Regions from separate parts of the Burkholderia seminalis genome, predicted to be linked through region 2. Evidence: riboswitches for the same ligand, from Rfam matches in the RefSeq annotation. Region 2 holds a riboswitch; each other region holds the start of a gene.

Region 1 (4,762 bases), on a different replicon from region 2:
CAAGCGATGCACCGCTCGCCCGGCGCGTTGCCGCACGCCGGCTTCGTGCTCGCGAAGATCGATCAGAACAATACGCCGCCCGATCGGGGCGGCGACCCGGGCGGCCGCGCGCACGCCGGCACGCACATGTAACGGCGCGCGCCGGGCGCCGCTGCCGCGCCCGGCCCCGCCGGCAATCAGAACGCCGGCAGCGACGGGTCGCGTGCGGCGAGGATGTCGTCGGTGCGGGCTGTTCCGCGATCTGCAGCTGTTCGGCTGGCCGATCGTGCAACCGCGGCGACCGACCGGCATGCGGCTCGGCGATCCGCGCCGCGACAACGCTGTGCCGCTGCCCGGGCTGCTCAACGCGCCGGCTGACGTCGACCGGACAACCTACGGTTTCGCCTTCGATACGACGCGGCTCGCATGCCGCTTGCCCCTCCCGATTCATCAGACGAGAAACTCGACACCAACACACAAGCGAAAGGATTCGGAAAGCGCTTGCCGGAGAATGACGTTTTTTCGCACCCTCGCGCGGCGCGGCAATTGACGTGCGGGAGCGCACGCCATTACCCTTGCGCGCTGATGGTTCCCAGCGATGGGATCAAAAGGGAACGCAGAACGGGCAACGACTCGAATCTGCGGCTGCCCCCGCAACTGTGAGCGGCGAATCCGTGCCACTGCGCGCCACTGGGAAACCGGGAAGGTCCGCACGGATGACGACCCGCGAGCCAGGAGACCTGCCATCGACCCGAGGTCCAGCAGCCGCACCGGGCGGGGTGTCCCGATGCGCAAGCGCCGCCGTTGGCGGTCGCCCGTTGCATGGACGACCCGACCTCAGGATCCGTCAGATGTCCTTCGTTCCCGAATCCGCTTCCCTGCCGGAAGCGTCGCGCCGACACGCCGTCGGCATGCGCAACCTGCCCGCCCTTCGCTCGCGACCGCCCTACGCGCCACACGCTTTCTCTCGCTGTCTGATGAACCTTCGTTACCTGCTCGCCACATCCGCCGCCACCGCGCTGCTCACCCCGCTCGCCCATGCCGCCGGCGATACCGCGCTCCAGCCGCCCGCCCAGCCCGCGGAAGGCGCCGATCTGCCGACGATCAGCGTGACCGACACGCGGCACCTGCCCGAATCGTTCGACCGGCGCTATGCGTCGACGCAGGTGCTTACGCGAGAAGATCTCGACCGGCTGTCGTCGACCGACCCGAGCATCACGCAGGCGCTCGCGACGCTGCCGGGCGTGACCGTCTCGCAGAGCGGCGGCCCCGGCTCGTCCGCGTCGGTCAGCATCCGCGGCTCGTCGGCCAGCCAGGTCGCCGTGTTCATCGACGGGATCCGGATCGGCTCGCCGACCACCGGCATCGCGCCGTGGGCCGACCTGCCGACCGACGCGTTCGAACGCGTGGAAGTGATTTCGGGCCCGGCCGCCGCATCGTTCGGCAGCAACGCGATGGGCGGCGTCGTGCAGCTCTTCACGCGCCGCGCCGCCAACCGGCCGAACCAGACCACCGTGTCGTTCGGCGGCGGATCGAACAAGACGTTCGACACGCAGTTCCGCACGTCGGGCACCCTGCCGTCGACAGGGCCGCTGGCCGCGCTCGGCGGTGTCACCTACTCGCTGGGGCTGCACGACTACAACACGGCCGGCATCGATGCGACGCGGCCCTTCTTCTACGGTCACGAAGCCGGCCGCAATCCGTATCACGCGCAGGATCTCGATGCGCGGCTCGGCTATGCGCGCGACAACTGGTCGATCTCGACGTTCGCGCTGTATCACCGCTCCGACCTGTCCTACGACAACAGCGGCTATGCGAATCGCGAGCTCGATCACCAGCTGACGACCGGCGTCGCATTTCATCTCGACATCACGCCCGATACGCAGTTCGACCAGTCGTTCGGTTATGCGAACGACCGCCAGTTCATCTACGCGGACAATCCGGCCCTCGCAACCGACCAGATCAATTCGCAGCGCATCAGCACGTCGACGTCGCTGACCCATCAGGCGCACGGGTTCCGCCTGTTCGGCCTGCCGCTGTCGGGCGAAACGAAGCTCGCCTACGATTTCACGCGCGAACAGGCATTCCTGCCGATCGACGCGCCCGGCGGCATACCGACGCGCAACGACTCGGCGTTTTCGCTGCATCAGTCGGCCACGCTCGGCAGCGTGACGCTGTTCCTCGCGGGGCGTCGCGAGATCATCGCCGGGCAAGGCGTGAACACCGGCAACGCCGCGCTGTCGTGGACGATCACGCCGGTCTACACCGCGCGCGTGTCGTACGGCAACGCATTCCGCCTGCCGAGTTTCAACGACCTGTACTACCCCGGCTACGGCAATCCGAACCTCAGCCCGGAACGCAGCACGTCGGTCGAGGCCGCGCTCGACGCGAACACGTCGTACGGCACGTTCTCGGCGGCGGTCTACGACACGCACGTCAACAACCTGATCGCGTACAACCCGGCAACGTTCTCGCCGATGAACATCGGCCGCTCGCACATCCGCGGCATCGACCTGTCGTACAAGGGGACGATCGGCCGCTCGACGCCGGTGAGTCTGGCCGTCGGCCTCCTGAATCCGCAGGACGAGACCAACCAGACCTGGCTCAACCGCCGGCCGCGTCAGACGGTCAGCCTCAGCGTCGACCACACGTGGGACGAACTGAAGCTCCACGCGCTGAGCACGGGCGCATCGCTGCTCTACGGCGGCACGACGTTCGACGACCCGGCCAACACGACGTATCTGCCGTCGTACCTGACGGTGAGCCTGCGCGCGTCGTACCGGATCAATTCGCACCTGACGGTGTCGGCGTCGCTGTCGAACCTGTTCGACCGGCAATACATGACCGCGTACGGCTACAACACGCTCGGCCGCACCGCGTTCGGCAAGGTCACCTACACGTTCTGACGACCGGTCGCCCCGGCGCCTGCGTCGCGGGCGCCGGGGCGGATCGGCGTGGCCGGCGGCGTACGGGAAATTGACTTCGCGGCAAAAACTAATAGAATTAGTTTTTTGACTAATTTCCATAGCATTCGTCACGGCGCGTGCCGGCATTACCGTAGACAAACTCGTCGAAGCCGGCGCGCGGCTCGCCGACGAAACCGGCTTCGAGCCGCTCACCGGCGCGGCGCTCGCGCGGCATTTCGGCGTCAAGCTGGCCAGCCTGTATTCCCATGTCCCGAGTTTCGACGATCTCAAGAGCCGGATCGCGCTGTTCGCGCTGCAGGAGCTGGCCGATCGCGCCGCCGATGCGCTGGCCGACCGCACCGGCAAGGATGCGCTGACCGCGCTCGCGAACGTCTATCGCGACTATGCGCGCGCACACCCCGGTCGCTTTGCGGCCGCGCGCCATCCGGTGAGCCCCGAGCGCGCCGCCGAAAGCGCGGGCGGGCGGCTCGTCAGGATGACCTCGGCCGTGCTGCGCAGCTACGACCTGCCGGAAGCCGAGCAGGCCCATGCGATCCGCCTGCTCGGCGGCTTCTTCATGGGCTACGTGACGCTCGAAGGCGCCGGCGGTTTCTCGCACGGCACACCGGATTCCGACGCATCGTGGTCGCGCAGCCTCGATGCGCTCGACGTGATGCTGCGCCACTGGCCTTCGGCCGCTTGACGGGCCTGATGGAATTCAAGCGATGAACGACAAACCCGATGGCGTCGTGCTGCCGAGCCGCGTCGTGCCCTTCCCCACCTCGATCAGCGACGAAGCGCGAGCCGCGTTGCAACGCCTGGTCGGCGACGACGGCGTGCCGCTGAATGCGCTGCACGTGATGCCCGCGCCCGACGATGTCGACGCGTGGATGCGCGTGAAGGCGGCCGCCGACGCGCATTACACAGCCGCGGTCGGGCAACTGGCCGGCCATCTGCGTTCGAGCGTCGAGACGATCCGGGCCGGCGATGCGGACCTGCACGTCGCGACGCCCGAAGCGGCCGCTTCCGACGAATGCGCGTACATCGACCTGCATGGCGGCGCGCTGATCGTCGGCGGCGGCACCGCATGCCGCGCCGGCGCACAGATGCATGCCGACCGCCTGGGCGTTCGCTGCTACGGCGTCGATTACCGCATGCCGCCCGAGCATCCGTATCCGGCCGCGCTCGACGATTGCATCGCGGCCTATGCGTTCGTGCTGGCGCGCCACGCGCCGGAAAACATCGTCATCGGCGGCCGCTCGGCCGGCGGCAATCTCGCGGCCGCGATGGTGCTGCGTGCCCGCGACGAAGGCTTGCCGCTGCCGGCCGCGCTCGTCCTGCTGTCGCCGGAAGCCGATCTGACCGAATCCGGCGACAGCTTCGAGACCAACCGGCTCGTCGACGTCGTGCTGCCGGCGTCGCTGATGCCGAACAACCTGCTCTACGCGAACGGCGCCGATCTCGCGCATCCGTATCTGTCGCCGCTGTTCGGCGATTTCTCGGCCGGCTTCCCGCCGACGTTCATCCAGAGCGGTACGCGCGACCTGTTCCTGTCGAACGCGGTTCGCCTGCACCGCGCGTTGCGGCGCGCGCAAGTGCCGACCGAACTGCATGTGTTCGAAGGCATGCCGCACGGCGGGTTCATGGGCGCGCCGGAGGATATCGAACTCACCCGGGAGATCGCACGCTTCATGCATGCCCATTTCCGGGCCCTGAATTGAGCCGGCGATGAACGGAAAACCGCACAAGGACGACATCAGCATCGGCAAGGATCGCTGGATCGAAGTCGGCGATCTGGCGGGCGGCCAGGGGCGCGCGGTCGAAATCGACCCGCATCTGACCGCGGTCATGCCGTTGCTCGATGCGCTGGAGACGAA
Region 2 (4,762 bases):
GGCCGCGTCGCGCCGGTAAAGGTCGTAGTGCGCGGGCGCCACCGCGACGAGCGTGTGCGCCGCGGGATGCGGCAGCGCGCAGTGGCGCTCGCAGCCGGTCAGGTGCACGTCGACCGGATGGCCGATGCGCGCGGCGAGGGCGAGCGCGTCGTGTTTCGTGTCGGCCCGCGCTTTCGCGCAGCCCGTGCTGCCGGTGCAGGCGACGAGGGTCGCCAGCGGGTCGGACGATGCGCAGACGAGGCCGAGCGACGCAAGTGCCGCCAACGTGGCCGGTGCACGGTCGTTCGGCACACCGTGGAGAAACACGCCTTGCCACGGCGTCATCGACAACGTGCCGTCGCCGTCGGCTTCGGCCAGCGCGGCGAGCCGTTCCAGTCGTGTCGCGTCGAGCCGCCCGAGCACGCATTGCGCGCCGACGCTGCAGCGCGCCGCATCGCGCGACGCGCGCATGCCGAAACGCAGCGCCGGGTCGGTGCGCGTGCGCCGCCAGCCGGCGAGCGCGGAATCAGCCGTGAGCGGGAAGGGCAGGTAGTGCTGCGCGCGTGCGAGCAACGCGCATTCACCGGCGGTCGCGAGCACCCCACGCATCCGCGTGACCTCGGCCGGTGCGAGATCGAGGAACGCGAGCAGCAATGCGCGAACCAGTGCGACGGCCTGATCGGGCGACACGTCGACCGATGCGGGCCGGTCGTCCTGCGCGACCGGCGGGAAGCCGGCCAGCCCGGCCGCGACGCGTACCGCGCCGTCCGCGCGGCGCCAGGCGGCCAGCCAGATGTCGTGTGGATGATCGAGCGCCGCAACCGCTTCGCCGCCGTCGAGCTGGATCGAGAATTTCGGCGACAGCTCGCCGCGGCGCGGCTCGCCGGCCAGCATGTCGAGCAGCGGCATCGCGAGCGCGCGGCTGTCGACGAGCGCGGCGGGATCGTGCCCGGCGAGCGGGCTGAGCAAGAGGTTGCGGACGTCGTCGCTCGCGGCGAGCGCGGCCGTCTCGTCGACCGCGCCTGCGGCAGCGTCGACGCGCGGGCCGAGCCCCGCCTCGAGCAATGCGCGCGTCAGCGCATCGGCGGCGCTGTCGCGAATGCCGCGCAGCTGGAGATTCGCGCGATTGGTCGCGTCGATCGCGCCGGAGCCGTACGCGCGGGCGGCGGCGGCAATCGCACGCGCCTGGCGCGCATCGAGCCGGCCGCCCGGTAACTTGACCCGGCACAGCCCGCCATCGGCGGCCGCGACCACGCGCACGAGCCCCGGGCAGGCCGACGGGCGCACGACGGGCGACGCAGGAATCGAATCGGGGGCGGAACTCAACGGGATACCGGGACAGTGTCGCGCCGCGGCCAACGCATCGGTACACCCCGCCCGACGCCGACTGGCACGCACGCACTTTCTGGCCGGCAGGTCTCCTGGCTGACAGGTCGGCGCCGGCTCCCGGCCTTCCCGGTGAAACCAGTGGCATGAGGGGGAGATCGGCTCGCTGTCTACAGTTGCGGGGGCAGCCACAGCGGCGCGCGGCGCGCCCTGTGTTCCCTCTTCGGCCCCGAAGGGCACCGGCGAACGAACGGCCGTAGGATACCCGATTTCGGCACCGGCCCGACATCGGCCATGTGCGTCGCAACCGTGTCGCAGCATGGCTGCGACGACCTGCGCGCGGCAGCGCGGATGGTACGATTGGCGGCTCGGCACTGGATCGGCGACACGCCGGTATCCGCGACGATGAAACTGGGCGGGGCCAGCTGTTCGCCATGCGGATCGCGCGGGCCTGGCCGACACCGCTGGCGCGTCCCGCGCCGGGCAGTCGGCGCCGACGGCAATCGCCGGATCGACGCGCGGCGGCGCAACGGCTGCGCATCGCAACACACTGGATGAAATCGAACGATGGGGAAGGGTGCATGACGGCGTGGCTGACGGTAGTGGGCATCGGCGACGACGGTTACGCGGGGCTCGGGCGCAATGCGCGACGCGCGCTGCTCGGCGCGACGCGCGTGGTCGGCGCGAAGCGGCATCTCGACATGCTGCCCGCGCGGTTGCCGGCCGCGCGCGAAGCGTGGCCGTCGCCGTTCGATCTCGCGGGCGTGCTCGCGCGGCGCGGCTCGCCCGTCTGCGTGCTCGCGAGCGGCGACCCGATGCTGTTCGGCGTCGGCGCGACGCTCGCGCGCCAGCTTTCTCCCGACGAATGGCGCGTGCTGCCCGCGCCGTCGTCGCTGTCCCTCGCGGCCGCACGCCTCGGCTGGGCGCTGCAGGACGTCGGCGCGGTGTCGCTCGTCGGCCGTCCGCTCGCGACGCTCGCGCGTCATCTGCTGCCGGGCCGGCGCCTGTTCGTGCTGAGCGCCGACGGCCGCACGCCGGCCGCCGTCGCGGCCGAACTCGCCGCACGCGGCTTCGGGCCGACGCGCATCAGCGTGTTCGAACATCTGGGCGGCCCGCTCGAACGGCGCGTCGACGGCCTCGCGCAGGACTGGAAAGTCGCCGAAACGGCCGCGCTCAATCTCGTCGCGCTCGACTGCCGGGCCGGCCCCGACGCGCCGCGCCGCGCGCTCACGCCGGGCCTGCCCGACGATGCATACCGCCACGACGGCCAGCTCACCAAGCGCGACTTGCGCGCGATGACGCTCGGGCGCCTCGCGCCCGCACCCGGCGAGCTGCTGTGGGACGTCGGCGCGGGCAGTGGCTCGATCGGCATCGAATGGATGCGTGCGCATCCATCCTGCCAGGCGATCGCGGTCGAGGCGCATGCGGAACGGCAGCGCTTCATCGAACACAACCGCGACGCACTCGGCGTGCCGGGCCTGCAGCTCGTCGCGGGCCGCGCGCCCGACGCGCTGGCAGGGCTCGCCACGCCCGACGCGATCTTCATCGGCGGCGGTGCGACGGCGCCCGGCGTGCTCGACGCGTGCTGGGCCGCGCTGAAACCCGGCGGCCGGCTCGTCGCGAATGCGGTCACGCTGCAGGGCGAGATGGCGCTCGCCGCGTGGCGCGACGCGCACGGCGGCACGCTCACGCGCGTGTCGCTCGCGCATGCGGAACCGCTCGGCCGCTTCGACACGTGGCGCCAGCCGCTGCCCGTCACGCTGTACGACGTGCGCAAGCCCGACGCGGCCGACAGGGTCGAGACGGCCGATGCGATCGACATAGCCGGCGCATCGAACCCGGCGAACGCAACGGACGCGTGATGCGCGACGAAACCCCCGAACAGCCCGCGCCGCTGCGGTTCGGCTACACGACCGGCAGCTGCGCGACCGCGACGTCGCTCGCGGCTGCGCGGCTGCTGCTCGCGGGCCGGGCGGACGACGCGGTCGAGATCGTGCTGCCGAAAGGGCAGCGCGTGATGATGCGGCTCGAGTTCTGCCGCCTCACGGCCGAAGGCGCGGAAGCCGGCACGATCAAGGATGCCGGTGACGATCCGGATGTCACGCACGGCGCGCTGATCTTCGCGCGTGTCGCGCTCGCGGCCGCGCCCGGCGTGCGCTTTCACGCGGGGCCGGGCGTCGGCACGGTCACGCGCGCGGGGCTGACGCTGCCGGTCGGCGAACCGGCGATCAACCCGGTGCCGCGCCAGATGATGACGACGCATCTGGAAGCGCTCGCAGCCGAGCACGGCTACGCAGGCGGCTTCGACGTGACGATCGGCGTCGAAGGCGGCGAGGCGCTCGCGCTGAAGACGATGAACCCGCGCCTCGGCATCGTCGGCGGGCTGTCGATTCTCGGCACGACGGGCATCGTGCGGCCGTTCTCGTGTTCGGCCTATATCGCATCGATCCACCAGGGGATCGATGTCGCGCGCGCCAACGGCATCGCGCATATCGCCGCGTGTACGGGCAACGCGAGCGAGGACGCGATGCGCGCGCACTACGGCCTGCCCGACATGGCGCTGATCGAGATGGGCGATTTCGCGGGCGCGGTGCTCAAGCACCTGCGCCGCGCACCGGTCGCGCGGTTGTCGATGTGCGGCGGATTCGGCAAGCTTAGCAAGCTCGCGGCGGGCCATCTCGACCTGCACAGCCGCCATTCGAGCATCGACCTGCCGCTGCTCGCGCAATGGGCGGCTGAAGCCGGCGCGAGCGAGGCGCTGCAGGCCGCAATGCGCGCCGCGAACACGAGCCAGGAAGCGCTGAAGCTCGCCCTGGCCGACGGCGTGCCGCTCGGCGATCTCGTTTGCGCGCAGGCGCTGCGGGTCGCACGCGACATCGTGCCGCCGTCGGTCGCCGTCGAGATGTTCGCGATCGACCGGCAGGGCCGCTTCGTCGGGGAAGCGCGATGAGCATGCGCATCCTGCTGCTCGGCGGCACCGGCGACGCGCTGAAGATCGCACGCGCGCTCGGCCCGCATCACGTCTACAGCCTGGCTGGTCTCGGCAAGGTGCCGGACGACCTGCGCTGCGACGTGCGCGTCGGCGGCTTCGGCGGGGCCGCCGGGCTGGCCGCGTATCTTCGCGACGCCGGAATCGGCCTCGTGATCGACGCCACGCATCCGTATGCCGCGCAAATCAGTACGAACGCCGCTGCCGCGACGCGCGACGCGGGCGTACCGCTATGGGCGCTGCGCCGCGCGCCCTGGACGCCGCAACCGGGCGACGACTGGCGGATGGTCGACGACTGGGCCGGCATCGAGGCCGCGCTCGCGCCGTTCAGGCGGCCGCTGTTCACGCTCGGCCGCGAACCGCTCGCGCACCTCGATACGATCCCGCCGCACCAGTTCTGGCTCGTGCGCTGCCTCGACGCGCATCCCGGCAATGCGCATGCGCAGGTCATCGCCGCGCGCGGGCCGT
Region 3 (4,762 bases), 900 kb from region 2:
GTGCACGGGGCCGGCCGACGCGCGGCCGCGGCCGTCGAGCAGCAACGCGTGCGTCGCGAAACGCCGCGCGAGATTCAGGTCGTGGCACGAAAACAGCACCGTGCGCGGGCCCCGGTCGAGCCATGCGCCCAGCGCGGTCAGGCAGTCGATCTGGTGATGCAGGTCGAGATGCGCGAGCGGTTCGTCGAGCAGCATCAGCGGCGCATCCTGGCACAGCGTCGCGGCCAGCGCGACCCGCTGCCGCTCGCCGCCCGACAGCGACAATACATCGCGCGACGCGAGTGCGGTCAGATCGAACGTCGCGAGTGCGTCGTACGCGGCCGCGCGATCGCCGTCGCGCTCCCAGCCCCAGCCGCCGAGATACGGATAGCGGTGAAGCAGCACCGTGTCGAGCACCGTCGCGCTGAACGCGTCGTGCAGCTGCTGCGGCATCAGCGCGCGACGCTGCGCGAGGGGCCCGGGCGGCCACGCGACCAGCGGCCGGCCGTCGATCTCGACCTGTCCGCCGGCCGGCGGCTGCAACCCCGCGAGCGTCGCGAGCAGCGTCGTCTTGCCGGCGCCGTTCGGCCCCGCGACGCACCAGATCTCGCCGGGCCGAAACGCCTGCGTGAACCCGTCGAGCAACGTGCGCGCGCCGGCCTTCAGCGTCAGGTCGACGGCCATGCAGCGCAGCTCGCCGCCGCCCGCGCGCAGTGCGGCATCCGTCATCGCATCGGCCTCCTCAACAACATCCACAGGAACACCGGCACGCCGATCAACGCGGTCATCACGCCGACCGGCAACTGCGCGGGCGCGATCGCGGTGCGCGCGAGCAGGTCGGCCGCCATCACGCCGCCGCCGCCCGCGAGCATCGCGGCCGGCAGCAGCATCCGCTGGTCGTTGCCGAACGCGAGCCGCAGCGCATGCGGCACGACGAGGCCGACGAAGCCGATCGTGCCGGCCGTCGTCACCGCGGCCGCGGCCGCCAGCGACGCGACGAGATAGATCCGCACGCGCAGGCGCGCGACGGGCACGCCGAGCGCCTGCGCGGTCGCGTCGCCGCGCAGCAGCACGTTCAGTTGCGGCGCGGCCGGCAGCGCGACGCATGCGGCCAGCAACAGCGCCCCCCATGCGAACCAGGGCGCCGTCACGCCGTTCAGGTCGCCCGTGAGCCAGAAGATGATGCCGCGCAGCCGCGCATCGGGAGCGAGCGACAGCAACAGCGTGACGAGCGCGCCCCACCCGGCCGCGATCACGACGCCGGTGAGCAGCAGGCGCGGCGACGCGTCGCGCGAATCGCCGCGCCACAACGCGCGGCGCGCGAGACCGAGCACGAGCGCGACCGAGACGAGCGAACCGGCGAATGCCGACGCGTCGACGAGCCACCATGCGCCGCCGGCAATCATCGCGACGAGCGCGAAGCCGGCCGCGCCGCCGGACACGCCGAGCACGTACGGTTCCGCAAGCGGGTTGCGCAGCAGCACCTGCAACAGCGCGCCGGCCAGCGCGAGCAGCGCGCCGCACGCGAAGCCGGCGAGCGCGCGCGGCAGACGCAGCGTGCGGACGATCTCGGCGAACAGCGCGTCGCCGCCATGCGGGACGAGCGACACGAGCGCCTGCCACGGCGACATCGGCACGCTGCCGATCGACAGCGACGCGACGAACAGCAGCGCGACCACGGCGGCCAGCGCGGCCCAGATCGCGGCGGCGCGCGCGGCGCTCATGCCGTGCACGGCCGCGCGCATGATGCGCGGCGCATCCGCTCGAGGTGGCCGGCCGGACGTGACGGGGACGCCGCGCGGACGATTGGGGTCAGCATCGAAGAACATTCCGTGAAGCGTTGCGCGCCCCGCCTCCCCGCAGGCCGCGCGTCATGAAACCCGTGCGGGCTTCCCGTCTCGGCCGGTATCCGGGCTGGCGGCGGTCCGGCTCGCCTTCCCGCGCGTTTCACGCGCAGTGGCCCGCGCCCGCGTGCGACACCTGCACGCAAAACGCGCCCGAGCCGGCCTGCGTCGACGGACGCGGCCGCTTACCGTTGCGGGGGCAGCGCAGGTTGGCACGCTCCCGGAGCGCACGCCCTGCTTCCCGTTTAACCGCGCGTGCCACGCGCGAGCACCGAGGCGGCGCCAGTTTAGGAGCCGGTCGCGCGAGCGTCAAGGAAGCATCCGGACACGCACGGGAAGCACCGATTCGCGGCAAGAAGCCGGGGTGTTACGACTGGAAACGTTACAGATGTCGGATTGCGCGTTATTCCGCGCTAAAATGCTGGGTCTTTAGAGGACGCAGCAAATGCTCAACGAACTCGAAACCTTATCTCAAAATATTGGCCGTCTGATTTCGCTGAACAAGCGCTATCACGCGGAACGGCTCGCGCTCGAGGAGCAGGTCGCGCAATTGCGCGCGGAAGCGGACACGGTCCGCGCGGAACTCGCGGCACTGCGCGACGAACGCAATGCGCTCGCGGCCGAGCGCGACACGCTGTCGGCAAAGATCGACGACGCCCAGGTGAAACTGAACGCGATTCTCGAAAAGCTGCCGCGCTCGAAAAGCGCGGAGCAAGCCGACAACCAGCTCGACCTGCTGGATGCGCAGGCACGCCCGGATGGCGATGACGCGGCCAGCCACGGAGAACATGCATGAGCACCAAGCAGATCGAAGTCTCGATTCTCGGTCAGGCCTATCGTCTCGCCTGTTCGGCCGAGACCGAAGCGGCACTGCTCGAGGCCGTCGCGCGCGTCGACGCCGAAATGTCGAAAATCCGCTCGAACAGTTCGGTACGCGGCACCGATCGCATTGCGGTGATGGCGGCGCTGTCGCTCGCATCGGAATTGCTGCGGCTGCAAACGAGCGTGCGGCACGGTGAAGCATTTCCGGCGGAGGAAATCCGTCGTACAATGCACCAGATGAACGAACAGCTCGGCGCGGTGCTCGCACAGCACGAGACGCAGTAACGTTTCAAACGATGCGTCGATTCCCCTTGATCTCGGCGGTCAACGGTGGTCAAATTGGCGCATCGAATCACAGTTCAGTCAGCTTCCCTGCCTGGTTCGCCAAGGTCATATATTCCTTGAACCAATGCCATGTGCACGGTTGCGGAAATTTGTAGCACGGGCGCGCGCGTCACTCTGTCTGATGTACCCGAAGTGCTGCTAACTGCGACCAATTCTGAACCCCAGGTTCAGGATGCCGGCCTAGCGGCCAAGGCGGGGGCCTATCCAACGGCATCGGGCGAGTCCCGGTGCCGTTTTCTTTTGTAGCAGCCCTTTCTGCGTCGATCACGATCCATGCAATACTGGCTGATGAAGTCCGAACCGGACGAAGCAAGCATCGACGATCTCGCCAACGCTCCGCAGCGCTCGCTGCCGTGGACCGGCGTGCGCAATTATCAGGCGCGCAATTTCATGCGCGACACGATGAAGATCGGCGACGGCGTGCTGTTCTATCACTCGAGCTGCCCCGAGCCGGGCATCGCGGGCCTCGCCGAAGTGTCGTCGACACCCTACCCCGATCCCACGCAGTTCGATCCGAAAAGCCCCTACTACGACCCGAAATCGACGCAGGAAGCGCCGCGCTGGCTGCTCGTCGACGTGCGCTACGTGAAGAAGTCGCCGCTCGTGCCGCTTGCCGCACTGCGCGAGCACGACGAACTCGCCGACATGCGCGTGCTGGCCCGGGGCAACCGGTTGTCGATCACACCCGTGACGCGCGCCGAATGGCGCTTCATCACCGAAAAGCTGATGAAGTAGGCGCGCGCCAAAGGTCAAATCTGGTCAGCACGCGCGGCCGGCACGGAACTCGCGGCACTTTTGCGCAGCCTAAGCAACCGCTGTCGGCCGATCGGGCCGGCCGTCGTTTATTTCGTCGCGCGGTACGCCCGCGTCGTGCACGCGTGATCCGCGTGCGCGCCCTCGCACAAGGAGTCCAACAATGACCAAGAAATCCGCTCTCGCGCTGTCGCTCGCCCTCGCCGCCGCCGTTCCCGTCGCGCTGACGCTCGCGTCGCCGGCCGCGCACGCGCAAACCGCCAACCCGCATTTCCCCGAGCCGGCAGGCGTGCTGTCGCTGTCGTCGCAAGCCAGCGCCGACGTGCCGCAGGACATCATCCACATCACGCTGTTCTACGAGCAGCAGGCCAAGGATCCGGGCAGCCTGACGGCGCAGCTGAACCAGCGCGCCGACGCGGCGCTGTCGCAGGCAAAGGGCGTGTCGGGCGTCACCGCACACACGGGTGCATTCTCCGTGTATCCGAGCACCGATCGCGACGGCAAGATTTCCGCGTGGCGCGGCCGTACCGAGGTGGCGCTCGAATCGCGCGATTTCGCCGCGGCGTCGAAGCTCGCGGGCCAGTTGTCGAACCTGATGCAGGTCGCGAACGTCGAGTTCTCGCTGTCGCCTGAAGCGCAGCGCACGGCCGAGCAGAAGCTCACGACCGAGGCGATCAAGTCGTTCCGCGCACGCGCGGACGAAGCCGCGAAGGCATTCGGCTACAGCAGCTACACGATTCGCGACGTGAACGTCGGCAGCGGCCGCAACGTGCAGCCGTACCCGCGCATGATGGCGATGGCCGCGGCGCCGATGGACAGCGCGAAGATGAGCGCGCCGATCGCGGTCGAAGGCGGCAAGGCGACCGTGTCGGTTACCGTCAACGGCTCGGTGCAGATGAAGTAACGCGCCACGCGTTGTCGGAAACGAAAAACGCCGGCCCGAGGGCCGGCGTTTTTTATGCGCCTGCAGATTGCCGATGCGCGCGACGGTTGCGCGCGCATCGATTTCACATTACGCG
Region 4 (4,762 bases), on a different replicon from region 2:
AATGCATAACCGTCGAGCTGCTCGCCGAAGTATTCGACCATGTCGTTGCGTTCGGCTTCGCCGTGCACGAGCACGTCGAGTTCGAGCGATTCCTGTTCGCGGACGCTGCGTTCGATCTCGGCCTGCATCGCCGTGCGGTAGCCGGCTTCGTCCAGCGCGCCGGCCTTGAACCGGCTGCGCGCGTGGCGGATTTCGGCGGTCTGCGGGAACGAACCGATCGTCGTCGTCGGGAAGGCCGGCAGGTTCAGGCGCGCCGACTGCTTCGACGCACGCTGCGGATACGGGCTCGCGCGGTTGCCGAGCTGCGCATCGATACGCGCGATCGCGGCCTTCACCGCCGGATTGTTCACGCGCGGCGAGCGGCGGCGCGAAGCGATCGCGGCGGCGTTCGCGGCGAGCGCCCCGGCCACCTTGTCGCGGCCCTCGTTCAGCGCGGTCGCGAGCACCTTCAGCTCATCGAGCTTCTGCAGCGCGAACGCGAGCCACGAACGGATTTCCGCATCGAGCTTGTCCTCGCTCGCGAGATCGACCGGCACGTGCAGCAGCGAGCACGACGGCGCGAGCCACAGGCGATCGCCGAGCTGCTTCGCGAGCGGCTCGAGCCAGTCGAGCGTCGCATTCAGGTCCGTCTTCCAGATGTTGCGGCCGTTGATCGCGCCCACCGACAGCACGCGTTCGGCCGGCAGCTCACGAACCAGCGCGTCGATTTCGGCGCGGGCGTTGATCGCGTCGACATGCAGGCCGTCGACCGGCAGCGACGCCGCGAGCGTCAGGTTGTCCTGAAGCTGGCCGAAGTACGTCGCGAGCAGCAGCTTGATGCGGCGCGTTTCCAGCACCGCGTAGGCGGTGCGGAAGGCCTGGCGCCATTCGGCATCGAGTTCGGTCACGAGAATCGGCTCGTCGATCTGCACCCATTCGACGCCCTGCGCGGTCAGCGTGTCGAGCAGCGCGCCGTACACGGGCAGCAGCTTCGGCAGCAGCGCGAGGCGATCGGAATCGTCCTTCGCCTTGCCGAGCCACAGGTACGTGACGGGGCCGAGGATCACCGGCTTCGCGTTCACGCCCTGCGCGGTCGCCTCGGCCAGTTGCTGCAGCAGGCGCGACGGATCGAGCGAGAAGTTCGTGTCGGCGTGGAATTCCGGGACGATGTAGTGGTAGTTCGTATCGAACCACTTCGTCATTTCACTGGCCGCGACGCCGCCGCAGCACGCCGCGTGTTCTTCAGCCGATTGCGCCGACCGGCCGCGCGCGACGCGGAAGGCGTTGTCGAGCGCGTCACCGTGGAAGTCCTGCACGCGCTTCGGCAGATTGCCGAGCGTGAAGCTCATGTCGAGCACCTGGTCGTAGAACGAGAAATCGCCGATCGGCGCCAGGTCCAGGTCGCGCTGATCGTGCCAGTGGCGCCGGCGCAGCTCGGCGCCGAGCGCCTTCAGCGCGTCGCGCGACGATTCGCCCTTCCAGTAGCGCTCGAGACCGAACTTGAGTTCGCGCTTCGCGCCGATGCGCGGGAAACCGAGATTGTGTGTCGTGACCATGAAGCTGCCGTCCAGAGAAAAATTGAAGATCCGGCAGCCATCATAGGGATTTCAACACATGAAATAAAATGGCATTATTTCATTCATCCATTAAAGTTGTTCATGCATTCATTGCGTGCCCCCCATCCATGCTGGAACGATTCCATCTCGTCGTCATTCGTGAAGTCGAGCGCCAGGGCTCGCTGACCGCGGCCGCCAATGCGCTGCACCTCACGCAATCGGCGCTCAGCCATACCGTCCGGAAGATCGAGCAGCAGCTCGGCACGCCGATCTGGGACCGCGAAGGCCGCGGCCTGCGGCTCACGCAGGGCGGGCACTACCTGCTGAAACTGGCGAACCGGCTGCTGCCGCAGTTCGAACTCGCCGAGGAGCGGATGAAGCAGTACGCGAAGGGCGAGCGCGGCACGCTGCGCATCGGGATGGAATGCCACCCGTGCTACCAGTGGCTGCTGAAGGTCGTGTCGCCGTACCTGTCGCGCTGGCCCGACGTCGACGTGGACGTGAAGCAGCGCTTCCAGTTCGGCGGCATCGGCGCGCTGTTCGGCCATGACGTCGACGTGCTCGTGACACCCGACCCGTTGAACAAGCCGGGGTTGCGCTTCGATCCCGTGTTCGATTACGAGCAGGTGCTGGTGGTCGCCGACTCGCACCGGTTCGCGAACGCCGACTACGTCACGCCCGAGCAGCTGACCGACGAGATCCTGATCACGTACCCCGTCGAAACCGACCGGCTCGACATCTACAACCAGTTCCTGACGCCGGCCGGCATCGTGCCGAGGCGGCACAAGTCGATCGAGACGACCGACATCATGCTGCAGATGGTGGCGAGCGGGCGCGGCGTGGCCGCGCTGCCGAGATGGCTGGCCGACGAGTACGCCGACCGGATGCCGGTCGTGCCGGTCAAGCTCGGCAAGAAGGGAATCGCGAAGCAGATCTTCCTCGGCATCCGCGAGGCGGATGCATCGATCGACTATCTGGCCGCGTTCGTCGCGCTGGCGCGCGAATCGACGTGGAGCGCGCCGCGCATGCTGCGCTAGGCGCGCATCGCGATGCGTTCGCTGCGTTCGACCCAGGCACCGAACAGCAGGCCGATCGTCGTCCACATGATCGCCTGCATCCCGAGCGCGGCGACGCGGAACTTCCACAGCAAGGCAGCCGGGAATGCGGCCGGTACCTCGTCGAACGACGGCAACCCCAGCTGCACGGCCGCGATGATCGCGACGAACACGAGGCCCGCGACGATCGACGCGTTCCATTGACCGAGCTTCGCCAGCAGGTGGCGGCGCACGCCGACCGAGAACACCATCGTCGCGATCGAGATCGCGATCATCAGGAAGAACAGGCCCGTGCGCTGGCCGATCGTATCGGGGTCGCCGACCGCCGGCGGATTGGCCGGGTACTTGATGTTCGGCACGATCACGAGGGCGATGAACGCCGCCAGCGCGAGCCACGCGGCGAGCTGCCGTGCCGGCAGGCGGCCGCCGCGCCCGTACGCATAGGCAAAGACCAGCGAGAACAGTCCGCCGAAAGCCGCGCCATAGGTCACGACGCCCGTCAGCAGGCCGAGACCGGCCTGGGTGTGGCGGCTGACCAGTTCGACCTCGTGATCGTGATCGTGCCCGGGCTCGTCGCCCTTGGCGGCATCGAGTTTTTCTTCAAGGGAGATCGCCCGATCGACTTGCGGTTCGCCGACGATTTTCGCGAAACCGAACGTGATGAGACCCGCGGCGATGCCTGCGAGCATCCCGCGCATGAGCAGCTTTCCGACCATCGTGTGCTCCGCGTCAGTGGCAGGGAAAGCCGAGCAGATGGCGGCCGTCGTGGACGAACTCGTGGACATACATGCCCGGCACGAGCGACGTCGCGCCTTGTTCCGCGCCGACGAAATACAGGGCGAGCAACAGGATCAGGCCGACGAATACGGCCCAGGGCAACAGTTCACGGACGGGGATGGGGGCCGGCACGACCGCCGGCTTCAGCACTGCTTCGCTCATGGATGCACCTCAGGGGAATCGCGCCCCGACAAATGATGGATGGGTACGAAGGCAGGTCTGGCTTCCGGGATCGTCGATTCTCCGGTTACAGTGGCGCGACCGCGCCGGAATTGCACCGGCTTCCGCGTTTCGTATCGGGCGAATTGTACGCGCGAACGGGCGCGTATTGAAGTGATCGCGCGGTGACAATCACGTCCCGTTCCGGATCATCCGACCATCGACATGACCCTGCATGCCTCGTTGCGCCTGATCGCACACGCATCGACCCGGGCGATGCGCACCGGCACGTTCCCCGACGACGATCCGCTCGACGCGCGCGGGCGCGCCGAAGCTGCCGCGTGGCGCGGCCGGTGGTCACGCGCCGGCGGATCGCTCGTCGTGCTGTGCAGCCCCGCATGCTGTGCGCGGCAGACCGCCGATGCGCTCGGGCTGCGCGCCGACGTCGACGACGCGCTGCGCGACATCGACTACGGCAACTGGCGCGGCAAGCGCCTGAGCGACCTCGCACGCGATCTGCCGGGCGAACTTGCCGCGTGGATCGGCGATCCGTCCGCCTCGCCGCACGGCGGCGAATCGTTCGCAGCCGCCGCGCATCGGGTCGGCACATGGTTGAACGCGCTGCCGCCTGGTCGCGACGTGATCGCGATCACGCACGCGCCGCTCGTCCGTGCGGCCCTCGCGCATGTGCTGCGGATGGATCCGGCGGCGGCCGCGCGTCTCGACATCGCGCCGCTGTCATGCACGACGTTCGCCGCTTCGCCGGACGGCTGGTCATGGGTCGCGCCGGATGACGACCGACGCGACGCCGGTGCGTCAACCACCGTTGCGCCCACTATGTGAGCGATCAGGGCGACGCAGCGCCGAGCATTCGGCCAATCAGCTTACATCCCGTAAGACACACCGTTCGTGGTCCCGACTGTCATCAAACTGACTGCTGGTCACCGCTAGGATCGGACGCGGTTCCCTCACGAGATGCCGTCATGAATCAACCTGCTTCGTCCGCCCCGAACAACGCCGGCTCCATCGAACGTACCAGGCAGATCGGCTATGCCGTGTTCCTGCTGGTGCTCGTGCTCGGCGCCCTCTATATCGGCACGCACCTGTTCGACGATCTGTCGCCGGTCCGCGAAGGCTCGCTGTTTCCGTACCTGTTGCTCGGCGCGGCATTGCTGATCGCGCTCGGCTTCGAATTCGTCAACGGCTTCCACGACACCGCGAATGCGGTCGCCACCG

The links. Region 2 has a riboswitch for cobalamin ahead of cobG (precorrin-3B synthase). Riboswitches for the same ligand answer to the same signal wherever they lie in the genome.
Region 1: linked by a shared signal. The riboswitch ahead of WJ12_RS27980 (TonB-dependent receptor domain-containing protein) and the one ahead of cobG (precorrin-3B synthase) in region 2 are both predicted to bind cobalamin.
Region 3: linked by a shared signal. The riboswitch ahead of WJ12_RS12355 (FecCD family ABC transporter permease) and the one ahead of cobG (precorrin-3B synthase) in region 2 are both predicted to bind cobalamin.
Region 4: linked by a shared signal. The riboswitch ahead of WJ12_RS32490 (CbtB domain-containing protein) and the one ahead of cobG (precorrin-3B synthase) in region 2 are both predicted to bind cobalamin.

What each region holds. Positions count from the first base shown of each region.
Region 1 covers NZ_CP013400.1:1,628,189-1,632,950, forward strand. The annotation lists gene WJ12_RS27975 (hypothetical protein) at 1-132, shown strand, start outside; cobalamin riboswitch at 549-741, shown strand; gene WJ12_RS27980 (TonB-dependent receptor domain-containing protein) at 957-2,885, shown strand; gene WJ12_RS36950 (hypothetical protein) at 2,995-3,330, opposite strand; gene WJ12_RS36955 (TetR-like C-terminal domain-containing protein) at 3,259-3,588, shown strand; gene WJ12_RS27990 (alpha/beta hydrolase) at 3,611-4,606, shown strand; gene WJ12_RS27995 (DUF6331 family protein) at 4,614-4,762, shown strand, end outside.
Region 2 covers NZ_CP013398.1:1,836,609-1,841,370, forward strand. The annotation lists gene cobG (precorrin-3B synthase) at 1-1,266, opposite strand, end outside; cobalamin riboswitch at 1,374-1,564, opposite strand; gene cbiE (precorrin-6y C5,15-methyltransferase (decarboxylating) subunit CbiE) at 1,887-3,167, shown strand; gene WJ12_RS08305 (cobalt-precorrin-5B (C(1))-methyltransferase) at 3,167-4,255, shown strand; gene WJ12_RS08310 (cobalt-precorrin-6A reductase) at 4,252-4,762, shown strand, end outside.
Region 3 covers NZ_CP013398.1:2,734,847-2,739,608, forward strand. The annotation lists gene WJ12_RS12350 (ABC transporter ATP-binding protein) at 1-708, opposite strand, end outside; gene WJ12_RS12355 (FecCD family ABC transporter permease) at 705-1,703, opposite strand; cobalamin riboswitch at 1,863-2,114, opposite strand; gene WJ12_RS12360 (ATPase) at 2,269-2,619, shown strand; gene WJ12_RS12365 (cell division protein ZapA) at 2,616-2,930, shown strand; RNA gene ssrS (6S RNA) at 3,012-3,193, shown strand; gene WJ12_RS12375 (EVE domain-containing protein) at 3,264-3,725, shown strand; gene WJ12_RS12380 (SIMPL domain-containing protein) at 3,907-4,647, shown strand; gene lgt (prolipoprotein diacylglyceryl transferase) at 4,756-4,762, opposite strand, start outside.
Region 4 covers NZ_CP013400.1:2,686,927-2,691,688, forward strand. The annotation lists gene metE (5-methyltetrahydropteroyltriglutamate--homocysteine S-methyltransferase) at 1-1,535, opposite strand, end outside; gene WJ12_RS32480 (LysR family transcriptional regulator) at 1,664-2,572, shown strand; gene WJ12_RS32485 (CbtA family protein) at 2,569-3,306, opposite strand; gene WJ12_RS32490 (CbtB domain-containing protein) at 3,320-3,529, opposite strand; cobalamin riboswitch at 3,563-3,701, opposite strand; gene WJ12_RS32495 (histidine phosphatase family protein) at 3,752-4,369, shown strand; gene WJ12_RS32500 (inorganic phosphate transporter) at 4,510-4,762, shown strand, end outside.